3 regions of the Paenibacillus sp. J22P90 genome follow, and region 3 is predicted to be linked to each of the others. Evidence: riboswitches for the same ligand, from Rfam matches in the RefSeq annotation. Region 3 holds a riboswitch; each other region holds the start of a gene.

Region 1 (4,887 bases), on a different contig from region 3:
AATGCCGTTAAACGGAACGATGGCACGCTTCTGGCCGTCGATTTCAAACCGACTGGGGTTGTTTCTGGTACAGCAAACAAAAAATGGACCATGCAGTATTATACGTCGTCCGACAACGGCGTCAACTGGACGACGTATACGAACGGCACCATCACGTTCCCTAACTCCATCAACGGTGAACCCCGGATGCATCGCGGAATTGTAGCGGATCCTGACGGTACCCTGTATATGCCAGCCTATGGCAACTACACGGGCGATGTTGTTAACCGTTCCATGTTGGCCAAATCAACAGACGGCGGAGCTACATGGAACGTCATTTCCACGATCGGCTACGTCTCGAGCTTGGGCTTCAACGAAACAGCGATTGCTCGGACCGCCAACGGTTCGTTGCTGGCTGTCATGCGGACCAACAGCTTTGTGCCGATGTATTACGCTCGCTCTACCGACAACGGCCTTACATGGACCACCCCTGCTAAGCTGCCCGGTGTCTCGGATACCAATGCTCAAAGCGTTGACCCCGAACTTCTGCTCCTGCCCAACGGCGTTCTGGTGCTTAGCTACGGCCGGCCGAATACGAAGTTTCTGCTTTCCGAGGACGGCAACGGCACTTCATGGAGCAATTTCACCTCTACTTTTTCCGAAACGGCAGATGTGTTAGAAACTACAGGGTATACGGGCTTAGTTACGGGCGGTCCGAACAGGTTCTTGCAGGTGGGTGATACCGGGGCGGATTGGAGCTACTCTTACTTCCCGAGTCCGAACAAACTGTCCATCTGGGGCAAGCTCGTCGATGTCGTCAAAACCCCGATCAACCGTATCGATCTCAATGAAAAATACAAGCAAAGCAAAATTACGGTCACGACGGACATGAGTTACTCGAATGCTTCGCATCCCGAAGCACGCATCGCTGGAGCCTTCGACGGCAGCACCAATTATTGGAGCGGTGCCCTTAAGACTGGGTCGGCCGGTAGCACGACAAACGCCTCGTTCCAAATCGAACTGGATAAAACATACCGGATCACCGATATCGGCACTAGCTTGAACATCGGCACGGCTGAGACGGCGGATATTTATTTTTCCACGGACGGCGTCAACTGGGGTATCCCAGTCAAAACGTACTCGAACAAAAAACATTATGCAATGGAATATACGCATTTCGGAGTTCCTTTATCGGCGCGGTATGTAAAGGTGCTCGCCAGTGGCACATCCGCCTACATCGCTTTGAACGAACTGGAGCTTTATTCGACGGAAGACTCTTTTGAAAATAACGCATTATCGGAAGCCCCGTACGGCTACTCCAACGACAACATGGTGACGGTCAGCAATGCTGACGGGTTTGAGAGCGATCGCGCACTATATATCAACGACACTTCGAGCAGTGGGATCGCTTTGATTGAGAAAACCGTGGATGCGACGGGGAGCAAACAGCTGTCATTCCGCTTGAAGCCGACCGGTTATGCGACCTCAGGATCAATCATGTTTAATGTGCTGGGACAGGTGAGTTCGGGAGATACCGAGGTTTATCATTTTGCGGTATTCTCTAACGGGTCCGTTCAATATCACAACGGCTCGGGTTGGGTGCAGATCGGTGCGGCGGGGACAGTGCCTACGAATAGCTGGAGCCTCGTACGGGTAGATGCTACCCTGACGAATGCTAAAGTGTATGTTGGAGGGACACTCATCGGTACGGCTACAATGTACGCCATTCCGGCAAATGTTCAGTTGTTAAACGGCTTCGCATTCTCCAGCTCCGGTACCGCGCCGACCGGCGACAAGGCGTATGTGGACGATGTATTGATTACGGAGGTAAATGCAATTAATAACACGTTCGAGAGCGATACCGTGGGGTCCTCGCCTGCCGGCTATACAACAGCTACTATGGCGACAGTCTCCAATACGCGCGCTTATGAGGGCACCAAGTCGTTGAGGATCTATGACAACTCGACTAGCGCTATCGCGATGGCGGCAGAGAACGCTGATTCAGCGGATAGCAAGACGCTAGAGTTCTATGCTTACGTCACTGCAGCACCGACCGGCTTCTTGTTCGGCATCAACGGGTCGGTGAGTACGGGTACGAACAGCATTTATCACTTGGCGCTTAATAGCGACGGCAGCGTGAAGTATTACGACGGCTCTGATTGGGTCGTGATTGGCGGCGCCAGCACTGTCTCGACGCTGAACGCGTGGAACAAGTTCCGCCTCGAAGCGAACAAAACTTCAGCTGCTGTGTACATTAACAACGACTACATTGGCACCGCCGGCACGTACGCCTCCCCTGGCAACATCCTGAAGCTGAACGGCTTCAAGTTCTCCAGCGGCGGAACGCCGACCACGGGAGACGACATTTATGTCGACAAGGTGTTCTTTGGGAACTAAGCTGATTGTGTAGAGGTAATCGTATTGTGTACTTGATGTTTGAGTGATAGGGGCCTCAGCCTTTTGGCGGAGGCTTTTATCCCTGTAAGCATAGCTGCTCCAGTACTATTGCAATGCCGTCATTATCATTGGAATCCGTAATTTGATTAGCTAACTCTTTTAGTTCGCTGACAGCATTAAACATGGCAACTTTGTGGAACGGCATTTCAAAAAGTTCGAGGTCGTTATAATCGTCACCAAACAAAATGACTTGGGATAAGTGGATCTTTAAGTGCATAAGAAGCAACTCTACACCGCTGGCCTTACTTATCGAGCGATTCATTATTTGTATAAGTGTTCCACGATCCGTTACTACAAAATGCACTTGCTTCCCTAAATAACTTCTTATCTCTTCTGGGCTGTCAAAATGTGTGATCAGAATCTTAGTGACTTCAAGTGAATGCCTTTCAAATCCTGCCTGAGTTGAGAAACGTTCCGTCCAAATCAAGTACAATTGCCGAGTATTTAATGTTCTCCAACTCCTCTCAAATAAACATAAAGAGGTAAGGGGAAAATCCCCTTACCTCTGCCCAGGCGTACGGCTATATCCTATATGCTTCCTCATGGATCCCCATGTTTCGCCAGTCACATATAAGCTCAAAATTATTTTCATAATAACAAATACTACCAGAGCATTTCAATGACTTGTAACTAATTTAGCAAATTCTTCAAACTGCTCTTCATTTAGCCTCAATAAATACTGGGTTGCTAATCGCTCTGAATTCCCTGCCTTTTTCTAAAGTTACTACAATCCATTTCACTTTATCCACAGGAATGTCCGGTACTTCCAAACTATAATCATAGACAATCCCCGCGCCTTGAGCCTCGCTTTCTGTGTCCACAAGTCGATTCGTTAACGGAATGTACGTTCTTTGTTCGCCATTTGTGTACAAGCAAAGTCTGTCTAATGGAACATTGGACAAAATCGTAACATCTGCGCTAACAGACTGCTTGTCCGTCACGAGCGTTTCCCCAGGACCTTTACCTTCTACAGATACCCGAAGCAACGGTCCGCTTGTCAAAAAGCTATGTCCTTTGAGCAGCGCATCCAAAACGGACTCTACCGTCAACGGCTGCTCTGTATGGATATATGTTTGCACGCAACCGCTTCCTAAGCGATTTTCTGCCCACTCCTCCATAATAGGCGTTGTTTCTTGGAGCACTTCTAAGAGATAGCGAAGGACATCCTGTCGATCAACTGGAAGAGTATCAAAGATTTCTCTACCATGTGCGATCATCCACGGAAATTTTTCAAGTCTTCCGTGTAAGTCATCCGCCCATATATTATGGGTATCACTTCCACTCGTAGCTGCAACAAATCGCCCTTCTTCAAGTAATGACAACCAGAACATAAAGGCGTCATAGTTTGGCGTTCCAGGGATCATCGGGTTGGAGCCATTCCAAACTTCAATTGTATCAAATATTTCTATCATATCTGCAAACTTCGGATCTAATGAAATTGCAGGATTCCTGTCACATGGATGGTTGATCTGAGGAAGCCCCCCGCACGCTCTGATCTCCTCCGAAGTCCGAATATGTTCTTGGCGCAAATATTGTTCAGTGCGGTCTTCCTGTTTCGGTATTTTATAAATAACGTCGGTATGAACACCTAATGACAGGACATGTCCATTCGTCGTAGATATCTCTTTAGATACAATTGGTAAAAACGTGTCTGTCGCTGTAGCGAGCCAATCTTGATGATTTTTAATATTGTGATGATCGCTTAACGCGCCATAATCTAGCCCTGCGGCTGCCATTGAAAATGCTACTTGCTGCGGCGACTCAATAACGTCATCCGTCCCGCCGTGAAGAGGACTTGAATAGACGCTATGATGATGCAAATCCCCCGCATACCAGCCTTCTCCAGTCCAATCCACCATTTGTGGGAGGCAAATTTGACAAGCCAACGCCTCATTCGCGTTAACGATTATTTCTCGCTTCACAATCTTGTAAGCAGGGCCTTTAGATACTTCGAGCAAATAACGACCATTATTTTCATTAGTTAATGGAAGTGGCAAAGTTACGCTCCCACCCGGCAACGTATATTCAAGGATAAAATCGATTCTATGATTTGCCTGATAGACGGTTTCCATCGTGTCGTCAGCTAACATCGGAAATAGTTTTACTTGCGCGATCATTCCGTTACCTTGGGTATCCGTTACGGTCAAATTGAGCTTGCCTTGCGTTTCCGTAATTGTCTCTTGCTGAAAAATGATTCCTCTATGGGTTAGTTCCCCTTCCAAAAACAGTAGAGCTTCATTCAGAGCTGGCGGCGAATAACGTGGCAAGCCATTTCCGTTTGTCATAATGCTACTAGCTGCTTGCAAGTACTTTTTCATGGCCATAAAATGATGTCCTCCTAAGTATGAATGTATGAAAAAACTATCGATAGTATTTTATACTCGTATGTCTGCCAATCTACGGCATCTAAAATTATAGACAATTTTGTAGAAGAGTCCTCTATAAAAATAT
Region 2 (4,887 bases), on a different contig from region 3:
CTGGCCCGGACCTTTAACCATTGTGCTACCTGTTATTGCAGGTAGCCTTTCGCCGTTAGTGACGGCTGGATTGCAAACGGTCGGTATTCGCATACCGGATCATCCTGTTGCCCTTCAACTGCTTCGTGAAGCGGGACTTCCTATTGCTGCGCCAAGCGCGAATAGCTCGGGTAGACCGAGCCCGACGCTGGCCTCTCATGTACGTGATGACTTGGATGGCAAAATTGGCGGCATTGTAGACGGTGGTGCCACGGGCGTTGGCGTCGAGTCCACGGTCATCCAGCTTGTAGACGGCGAGTTGCATGTGCTGAGGCCGGGTGGTGTGACTGCAGAAAAGCTGCAGGCCGTTCTGCCAGACATCCGTATTCATGCCACTGAACATACGGAGGTAGCCGCTGCGGATACGCCTCGTGCACCGGGGATGAAGTACGCGCATTACGCGCCAAAGGGCTTCATGCACATTGTGCAAGGGAATGACGAACAGGAAGTCTTGGCTTGGATTCAAAAGGATATCGATGCCGCGAAGTCACGCGGGGAATCGACGGGCATTCTCACTTTTGAAGAAAGAGTGCGAGGGTACAGCGCAGATCTCGTTCTTGCGTGCGGCTCCTTATCTCAACCCGAAACGATAGCTCGGGAGCTTTATGCCGCTCTGCGGACTTTTGATCAGCAGGGTATTAGCTATATTGTTGCAGAGGGTGTACCCGATTCGGGTATTGGCCGAGCCATTATGAATCGATTGTTGAAAGCTGCTGGTCATGAGCAGATTCGTCTCTAACGCTAACTAGCATGATTCCCAGTTTGTCCGCATATCTTGAGAAAGAATCGTGGACAAGGGGGATCGTACTATGCTCGCATCTGGGATACAAGTTGGGCAACTCATGACAATTGGAATAATGGCGATTGCTTTGGGCCTAGATGCTTTTTCGTTAGGAATTGGCATAGGAATGAAAGGCATTCGGTTGTTGGACATTTTGAAAATCAGCATTGTGATCGGCATCTTTCATGTGCTTATGCCACTGACGGGCATGTTTATGGGCCAGTATGTCTCTCTCCTTCTGGGAAACGTCGCGACAGCCGCTGGTGGATGTTTACTTATTTTACTCGGCGCTCATATGGTATACAGCTCGATACGCGGGGAAGAAGCGTCGTCATTCGATCATCGGACGTTATGGGGGCTCATCATTTTCGCCCTCAGCGTTAGTATAGATTCGTTCTCTGTGGGCGTTTCTTTGGGTATGTTTGCTACAGACATTGTGCTTACCGTGCTCATCTTTGGTCTGTTTGGCGGGTTGCTTTCGATAGCGGGCTTGCTGCTAGGAAGACGGGTTAGCGGTTGGGTAGGGGAATACGGCGAGGCATTCGGCGGACTTATCTTATTAGGGTTTGGGATCAAGTTTTTACTATGATACAATATGGGGAGTTAGCTTTTGAAATAATACGTATAGTTTAGGAATTAAAATGCTTATTTTCAGGAGGATTTCATGTTGCGAATTCTATTTGTCTGTACAGGAAATACGTGCCGCAGTCCGTTAGCTGAAGGTTTGCTGCGTATGAGGGTGCATCAAGAGGGGCTTGCGGCGGAGGTTCGTTCGGCAGGTGTATCTGCGATGACGGGAGGCCCGATATCGAGAAATAGCCAGTCGCTTCTGCATGAAGCGGGTTTCAAGGAAGCTATCAGTTCTTTGGCGATAAGCTCGGCGGATGTGGATTGGGCGGATCTGATCTTGACGATGACGACGGGGCATAAGCGCACAGTCATTGGGCGTTTTCCTCATGCGATCGAGAAGACGTATACGCTCAAGGAGTACGTAGAGGACGATGCGCGTATTCTCCAAGCGATTGAAGAACGAGAGCAGCTTGCGACAGAGCTTCAGCTTAAGCAGGCGCTGTCCCAAACGGTAACGATAGAAGAAAGAAGTCGTATGTATACGCTGGAAAATACGATTCCCGATTACGACATCTCGGATCCTTATGGTGGGTCGTTGGCTGATTATCGATATACGGCTGAGGAAATTAGTCGGAGCTTGGATAAATTGGTGAAGAAATTACGCTAGGCCAATAGAGCTTTACACATCGCAGGGAATGCGATAAAATACAAAGTAACAAGCAAGACTCAATGTAACTGGCGACGAGTGGGAGTAACCACAATGGAGCATTGAGCTATACGGCCGGTCGCCTGGGCAAAAGAGCAACGCGCGTTTTCTAGCGTGTGCGCTCTTTTTTTCGTTTTTGGTGAGCTTTGGGATATAATAGGATGGTCGAATTCGAACAAGTCAAAAGGAGCGTTTAAGTTATGAAAATTGCTTTAGGTGCTGATCATGCAGGCTATCGTTTGAAAGATGTTATCATTCCTTTTATTGAATCATTAGGTCATCAAGTAATCGATTTCGGATGCAACTGCGGCGATTCCGTCGATTATCCAGATTATGCGCTTCAGGTTTGTGAAAAAGTCGTTTCAGGAGACGCAGATAAAGGGATTCTGCTTTGTGGAACTGGCATTGGGATGTCCATTGCTGCGAATAAAGTTCCTGGTATCCGTTGTGCGCTTGTGCATGACCTCTTCTCCGCGAAAGCGACGCGTGAACATAATGATACGAACGTACTAGCGATGGGCGAGCGTGTTGTTGGTCCTGGCGTAGCAGAAGAAATCGTCAAAATCTGGTTGGAAACTGAGTTTTCGGAAGGTGTCCGCCACAAGAATCGGATTAACAAAGTACAGAGCATCGAAGATCGTTTCACGGTACATCCCTAGAGATGAGGGAGCCACAATGACAGATTCTATGTATGAACCTATAGCAGAAGCTTTGGAAGCGAATCTACGAGAGTTGGTTGCGGTTGGCAGCCTGCGTCCTGGCAACATTGTGGTGATCGGTACGAGCACGAGTGAAATCCTCGGACATCGGATCGGTACGTCGGGCACGCTGGATGCGGCTAAGCCGATTTTTGAAACCGTTAAGCGCATTTGCAGCGAGTTCGGGCTGTATGCGGCCTACCAGTGCTGCGAGCATCTGAATCGTGCGCTGGTCGTAGAAGAAGAGCTGCTGGCGCTGTCGCCACAGCTGGAGCCTGTTTCCGTGATCCCCGTGCCGAAGGCCGGGGGCTCGATGGCTTCCTACGCGTATAGACACTTCGCGAAGCCGGTCGTTGTTGAGACGATTCAGGCGCATGCAGGCATCGATATTGGCTCAACGCTAATTGGCATGCATCTGCGCAGAGTCGCTGTTCCCGCAAGGCCGCCTGTTCGTCATATTGGCCAAGCTTATGTCACGATGGCATTCGCACGGCCGAAGCTGATCGGTGGTACTAGAGCTGTATACTCCGCTGATCAGGCGGATCAACTTTATCAACAAGCTGCACCTGATGCAGATTGCTAATTTATTTTCAACTAACATCCTTAGGAGGAATTCCCTATGACAAACTTTTTGAGCAAACAAGATCCGAAAATCGTAGAAGCTATGAACCTTGAGCTAGGCCGTCAACGCGACAAAATTGAGTTAATCGCTTCCGAGAACATCGTGAGCCAAGCGGTTCTTGAGGCTATGGGCACTGTTTTGACGAACAAATATGCAGAAGGCTACCCAGGCAAAAGATACTATGGTGGCTGTGAGTACGTAGACATCGTGGAAGACATCGCTCGTGATCGCGCGAAAGAGCTTTTCGGTGCTGAGCACGCGAACGTTCAACCGCATTCCGGTGCGCAAGCGAACATGGCTGTTTACTTGGCTGCGCTAAACCCTGGTGACACGGTTCTTGGTATGAACCTTGCGCACGGTGGTCACTTAACACACGGTAGCCCAGTTAATGCTTCCGGTATTCTTTACAACTTCGTAGCTTACGGCGTAAGCGAAAAAGATGCTCGCATCGACTATGACGATGTTCGTAAAGCAGCTTTCAAACATAAGCCTCGCATGCTCGTAGCTGGTGCAAGTGCATACCCGCGTACGATTGATTTCGAAGCATTGGCTTCCATCGCTAACGATGTAGGCGCATTGTTCTTCGTTGATATGGCGCACATCGCTGGTCTAGTAGCAGCTGGTTTGCACCCGAACCCAGTGCCACACGCACATTTTGTAACAACTACAACACACAAAACGCTTCGTGGTCCTCGCGGCGGTATGATTCTTACGAAAAAAGCTTGGGCAGCAGCGATTGATAAAGCGGTATTCCCTGGTTCCCAAGGTGGTCCTTTGATGCACACGATCGCAGCGAAAGCTGTATCTTTCGGTGAAGCTCTTCAACCGGATTTCAAAGTGTACGGTCAAAACGTCATCAACAACGCACAAGCATTGGCGACGGCTCTTACAGCTGAAGGCATCAACCTTGTTTCCGGCGGTACAGACAACCACTTGATGTTGGTTGACCTGCGTAACCTGAACATCACAGGTAAGGATGCAGAGCACGTGCTTGATGAGATCGGTATTACAGCGAACAAAAACGCGATTCCTTTCGACCCAACTAGCCCGTTCATCACTAGCGGTATCCGCTTGGGTACACCGGCTGTAACTTCCCGTGGTATGGACGAAGAAGCGATGAAAACGATCGCGAAAGTTATCGCGCTGACGTTGAAAAACCCGAAAGACGAAGCTACGCTTGAGAAAGCTCGTGGCATGGTGTCCGATTTAACGGCACAATACCCGCTTTACCCAGGTTTGACTTACTAATCATTAGAGACAGGGCCAGCTCATTGGAGCTGGTCTTTTTTTGTCCACGCGGAAACACATCCCCAAAACTTCAAACCATCTTACGAAAATATGAAACCTTTCAGATAAGCGCACGCCTTACACTGAGTCTGTACGAATGTAAACCCTTACACAGCTAGGAGAGGTGAGCATGAATTTTCAAGAACGGCTTCGGCCGGTGCCGGCCAATGCGAAGTTTGAGCTA
Region 3 (4,887 bases):
ACTTACTTTGTGAACGGGTCCTTTCCAGACAACTACGTAAGGCTTCATCGTGTCACCAGCTTGACGGATTTCACATACCCTTTACGTTTATGAAGGGAAACAGATCTATATCTCTGGGACAGGGCATTCATCCTTAAAGCAGTTAACCCGGTAATTGGCACATGTAAGCTTATGTTCAAAGCTGGCTTCAAGATCATCTTGTCAGCCGAGGATGCGTACAGGTAATTCCCGTACGTCTCAAATTCAGAAAAGGCAAACTGCCGCGTTCTATTCATACTTTTCATAATTGCTGTATACCAGCTGGTGTTGTGTTTGGACTCAATGAATTGTTTCAATTGCTTCACTTTTGCTTTCTCGAACAGCATGTAGTGAGTAACGAAGGACAGCCGGGCTGAGCGATTTCTTCCCATTAATTTGCGATATGTTCTAAAATATTCGCCTTGACTCCAGTTCCGACAATAAAACACGGTTTTATCGCCTATTTTAAAGACATGCGGCCGAATCAACACGGTATCTGCATCAATGACCATATAGTATTTGGATGAGGCTAAGGTATCTCCATTTAGCTTAAGTAATTGCTGATATAGCCACCCGGTCCGATCCCACCGCTTGGATTGATAATGGATGTCCTTTTTCGTAATCGGAAGTACCGTATCTTCGTCTACGAATCGACAGCCTTTCCTCGCGCAAAGATCAAGAATACGTTGTTTCCGTGGAGCTACAATGATGATTTCACCTATAGGGTGCTTCACGTATTTTCTTACGGCATCAATCACAAGGGGGAGCGTGCCCAGATCCTTCTCAATCGCGGGAATAAGCACATCAATTTGATTGGGATTCACAGGCTCCTCTTTACTTTGTATGGACATCTACTCATCTCCCATATTCAAACGTATGGATTATCATATGTCAGGAGAATGAAATGGCATGGGTATAGAGATAGGTTTTTGACTTAAAATCATGCAAAAAAGCTGCCAAGGATCGCATCCCTGACAGCACATTCTACTTATTCTATTTTATTCCAAAAGCCCGCCTAGTTCGGAAGCTTTAATTTCCGCTGTTGTTTTATTTCCTGGCGCTAGACCTAAACGCTGGGTCATTTGCTGACTGATGTTCCCAAGCCGCTGCGTATGCTCTGTTGCCGATTGAATGATTGTCCGATTCGACTGTTCAAAAAGATCCAAAGCAGCGAAAAGATCGGTCATCCCTCTTTCGATCGAATCCATTTGCAAGCCTGGTTTGCCAAGCAGCTCATTCGTTCTTTGCGTCGTTTCCTTCAACAAACGCGAGTTATCTTCGAACATTTTATTCAAAGTTGAGTTAGCGGAGTTTACCGCTTCAATCGTCTGAACTTGATCCTCGATCGCCATCGAGATCATCGCGGAGACGGTCAGCAGGTTCTGCGTTTTATCAATCGTCGCATCAACAGCATCAATCAGTTTATCGTTATTGTCATTGATGATATCCGTTCCAGCGATCGCTTGTTGGTAAAGAATAACCATCTCCTGAAAAGATTGAATGCGAGTAACTACTTTACGCAGGCCTCTTTCTAAATGTGTTTTGCGGTTTTCATTCTCGGGCTTGGCTATTTCAACTTCGAAAAGCTGCTTTAAATTCTCACCCATTGCAATCCGCATTTGCAAATTGTAGACGGATTCTAACGAATTTTTCTTCAACGTTTTCATATACGCCATATTTTCTTCCAGTGTTTCCTTGCCATTTCGCAGGGATTGCACAATCGCATTTACGTTCGTTTTTACCGATTGATACTTATAAATATAGTTCTTCAGCGGCGTCTTTTTCATCATTTTCTCAAAAAATCCAAGCTGCTTGCTCTTGCTCAAAGAATCAATTTCGCCGCGCAGCTTCAAAATGTTGTTCTGCACCTCTGAGCGCTTGCCTGACATCAATTCAGTCACGGGACGCTCCAGCATGGCTAAGGATTGCCCAGCTTGTTCCATCGTTTTGGCACCCATGCGACCGATGGAGTCCATCAAGGTTTCTAATTCCATGGTATCGGTCGAAGATACTTTCTCGAGCAGCTGCTTTGCTTCTTGTTCAACTTTCTGCAAATCTGTTGATTTTAATTGCACCAATTGGGTAGTCAATGTACCATGCCTCCTTAGTCTGTTGAACGATAACGTTGTTGGATAAGTTCCATACGTGTCTGTAATTCAATTAAATCTTTCTGTTCAATCGTTTCTACGTAGTCGGAAAGTTTCGAGTTAATGTCCTTAATTCCTGTAAGTAGTAACCGACGATTCATTCGTTTCGCTTCTCCTCCCAGCTTCAGGAAGGGGTTAATCGCACCATTCAGATCCTTAAAAATTAATCGTTGTATGTTATGATTCATATTTGCATCATTTAATTCTTTGAGCTGTGGGATTAATCTGCCTACCCGAGCCAGCAAGCTTAACGTTTTCTCCACAATTTCGTCGTCTAACGTATTCTTCTGTCCCTCTGAAATCATCGTCTCCTCGATGACATGAATATATTCCGCGATGGGATCCCAGAAAGGGTCACTATCGTCTTTGGGAGCAATTGACGTAGCAGGGCTAGGGCTCTGCGAAGCTGATGCAGCCTGGGTTTGGGAAGATTCATTCAGCGGAGCCGGATTTGTTCTTCCCTTTATAGCTATAGAAGTTCGGCTCAGTACCAGAATACTACCGAAAGTTAGTGCCGCGGGAACTAATAAATTAAGTGATTCCGGTAAAAAATTAGCGGTTATAAGACTCGCCACATATCCTGCGACTGAGATGCCTGCAGCGACTTTGAATTGCTTTTGCATGATACGTTCACACCCCTGTTCCATCGTGTTACCCTACTAAAATCATAGCTCCCCTAGCGATTGATGTCAATTTCATACAGAAAAACGATGCGCCAGGGAAATAATCGTCGTAATGTGTCAAGTTCCCTTATTGTTGGAAAGCTGCGTTCGATTCGAGGAATCAAGAATGGGAGTCATCTCCGCCACTGATACTCAATCAACGAAGCTGACGCTAGCGCACGCTCCTCGCCAAAAAGCCTAGAAACAACATATAGCGCGGCATCGAACCCAGCCGTTACCCCTGCGGACATGACGATCCAGTTCGTGATCCTAAACCACCAGGCACAATCAAAATATCAGGTATAGGACAATTCGCAAAGCTGAATTTGGGAATTATACTTAGTCCGCTAACGGTATTCACTGGCTTTACTTCTTCCGCCACGGTGTAGACTTTGAAATCTTTGCCCCAGTTAGTTGATGCGCCGAATACATCATAAGGACCTCCGATATCCAGCAAATCTACCCTCTCATAAATAAGGACTGCCACATTTCTAGCTCGTTCCATGGATAACCTCTCCTTTAAAATGAAAGAGCATCTGATCCAATGATCAAATGCTCTGCCCAGGCGAACGGCTGTTATGACATATGTGCTCCCTCGTAGTGATCTACGTTTCGCCAGTTACACATACCAAATATTACCTTTATTATAATCCGCATGATCTAACAAAAACTAGTAAGATTTCGTTATCTTTCATTCCGCTAGACTAATTGGAAAACTAAATACACAGCAGTTCCCCACATAATGAGCGCGGAAGCTTTATTAAGAAAACTTATAAATGATCTCGACTTATCCAATCTCCCAACTTGTCTACCTACAAGCGCAAGCGCCAAAAACCATATCCAAGAAACCAAAATACACGCTATGGCAAAAACAAATTTTTCTTTTCCCGCATAGTGGATAGAGCTCGTTCCAATAACACCGATCGTATCCAAAATCGCATGCGGATTTAATAAGGAAACCGATGCAGCAAAAGCGATTTGCTTCTTAGGCGAAAGTGCTTTTTCTTCCGAGTCACTTGACGATGGTTTACTTTTCCAAGTGACAAACCCCATGTACAGGAGGAACAAAATACCTAGTAAAAATAACACCGTTTTAACCATGGGCAGCGTTACTACTATGACGGATATTCCTAAAATAGCTAATGATATGAGCAACGTATCACACAGTGATGCGGTAATAACGACAGGCAGCGCCCGAATAAATCGTGGTTGGGTCACACCTTGATTAAAGACAAATACATTTTGAACACCTAAGGGCAAGATAAGTCCTGCTGCTAAAAGAATGCCTTGAAAGATAGCCGAAAGCATGATGTTGTTCTCCTACTCCTATCTAATAAACGTTAACTAGGCTCTTTGAATTGTGCGTATTCACAAAGAACCTCATCTATCGTACGTCTGGAAATGGCGGCCAGTCCTGGGTTTGTGTTTATGTAATACGCATAAGCAATCAATCCAAAAGATAGCGCCCAACCGCGACCTCTCGACCACGTCTCTTCATCGTTTGTAAGCAAGGTGCGGAATAGCTTCCTGCCGTCCGCTGAGAGGAAAGTCCATGCAACCATCAGGTCACAGGCAGGATCGCCAATACCAAGCGTACCAAAATCGATCACCGCGCTTAGTTTTCCCTGCTCGATTAACAGATTCCCTGGATGTAGATCTCCATGGAGCCAAACGGATTTCCCCTGCCATACCGGCGTTTGCAGAGCCAATTCCCAAACTGCAGTTGCCGCATCCGTGTCGATAATGCCGCTCAAGTTGGCGATTGCCTCTCTGACCGCTGCATCACGCAGTGCTAGTGGCACACCTCTGCCAGAAGTGTGCGAAACGGGAACAGGGCCATCCGTGGTATCGATGCGTTGAATAGCATGAATGAAATGCGCTAATTCTGTTGCCGCTTGTTCCTGGCTTTCGAGTGTGGCGATCGTTGCGTTCTCGCCTTCAAGCCAGCGATAGACGGACCATTGCCACGGGTAGCCTTCAGCAGGAACTCCCATCGCCAGTGGGACCGGGATAGCTAGAGGTATCAACGGTGCCAGCGTGGGCAGCCAACGTTGCTCCTT

The links. A riboswitch is a leader RNA that binds a small molecule or an ion and turns the genes downstream of it on or off. The one in region 3 is predicted to bind ZMP and ZTP.
Positions count from the first base shown of each region.
Region 1: another riboswitch for ZMP and ZTP. It lies ahead of AC58UX_RS29155 (HAD hydrolase family protein); the one in region 3 lies ahead of AC58UX_RS15425 (DJ-1/PfpI family protein).
Region 2: another riboswitch for ZMP and ZTP. It lies ahead of rpiB (ribose 5-phosphate isomerase B); the one in region 3 lies ahead of AC58UX_RS15425 (DJ-1/PfpI family protein).

Region 1 covers NZ_JCAUAY010000013.1:22,227-27,113, reverse strand. The annotation lists gene AC58UX_RS29160 (exo-alpha-sialidase) at 1-2,376, shown strand, start outside; gene AC58UX_RS29155 (HAD hydrolase family protein) at 2,453-2,863, opposite strand; ZMP/ZTP riboswitch at 2,937-3,014, opposite strand; gene AC58UX_RS29150 (CehA/McbA family metallohydrolase) at 3,096-4,760, opposite strand.
Region 2 covers NZ_JCAUAY010000011.1:156,462-161,348, reverse strand. The annotation lists gene AC58UX_RS28080 (L-threonylcarbamoyladenylate synthase) at 1-778, shown strand, start outside; gene AC58UX_RS28075 (manganese efflux pump MntP) at 849-1,409, shown strand; gene AC58UX_RS28070 (low molecular weight protein arginine phosphatase) at 1,485-2,057, shown strand; ZMP/ZTP riboswitch at 2,112-2,192, shown strand; gene rpiB (ribose 5-phosphate isomerase B) at 2,297-2,755, shown strand; gene AC58UX_RS28060 (TIGR01440 family protein) at 2,772-3,377, shown strand; gene glyA (serine hydroxymethyltransferase) at 3,414-4,664, shown strand; gene AC58UX_RS28050 (glycoside hydrolase family protein) at 4,834-4,887, shown strand, end outside.
Region 3 covers NZ_JCAUAY010000004.1:253,882-258,768, forward strand. The annotation lists gene AC58UX_RS15405 (glycosyltransferase family 4 protein) at 1-48, opposite strand, end outside; gene AC58UX_RS15410 (DUF6492 family protein) at 45-869, opposite strand; gene AC58UX_RS15415 (toxic anion resistance protein) at 1,017-2,108, opposite strand; gene AC58UX_RS15420 (hypothetical protein) at 2,123-2,788, opposite strand; gene AC58UX_RS15425 (DJ-1/PfpI family protein) at 3,063-3,332, opposite strand; ZMP/ZTP riboswitch at 3,380-3,460, opposite strand; gene AC58UX_RS15430 (LysE/ArgO family amino acid transporter) at 3,527-4,135, opposite strand; gene AC58UX_RS15435 (aminoglycoside phosphotransferase family protein) at 4,168-4,887, opposite strand, start outside.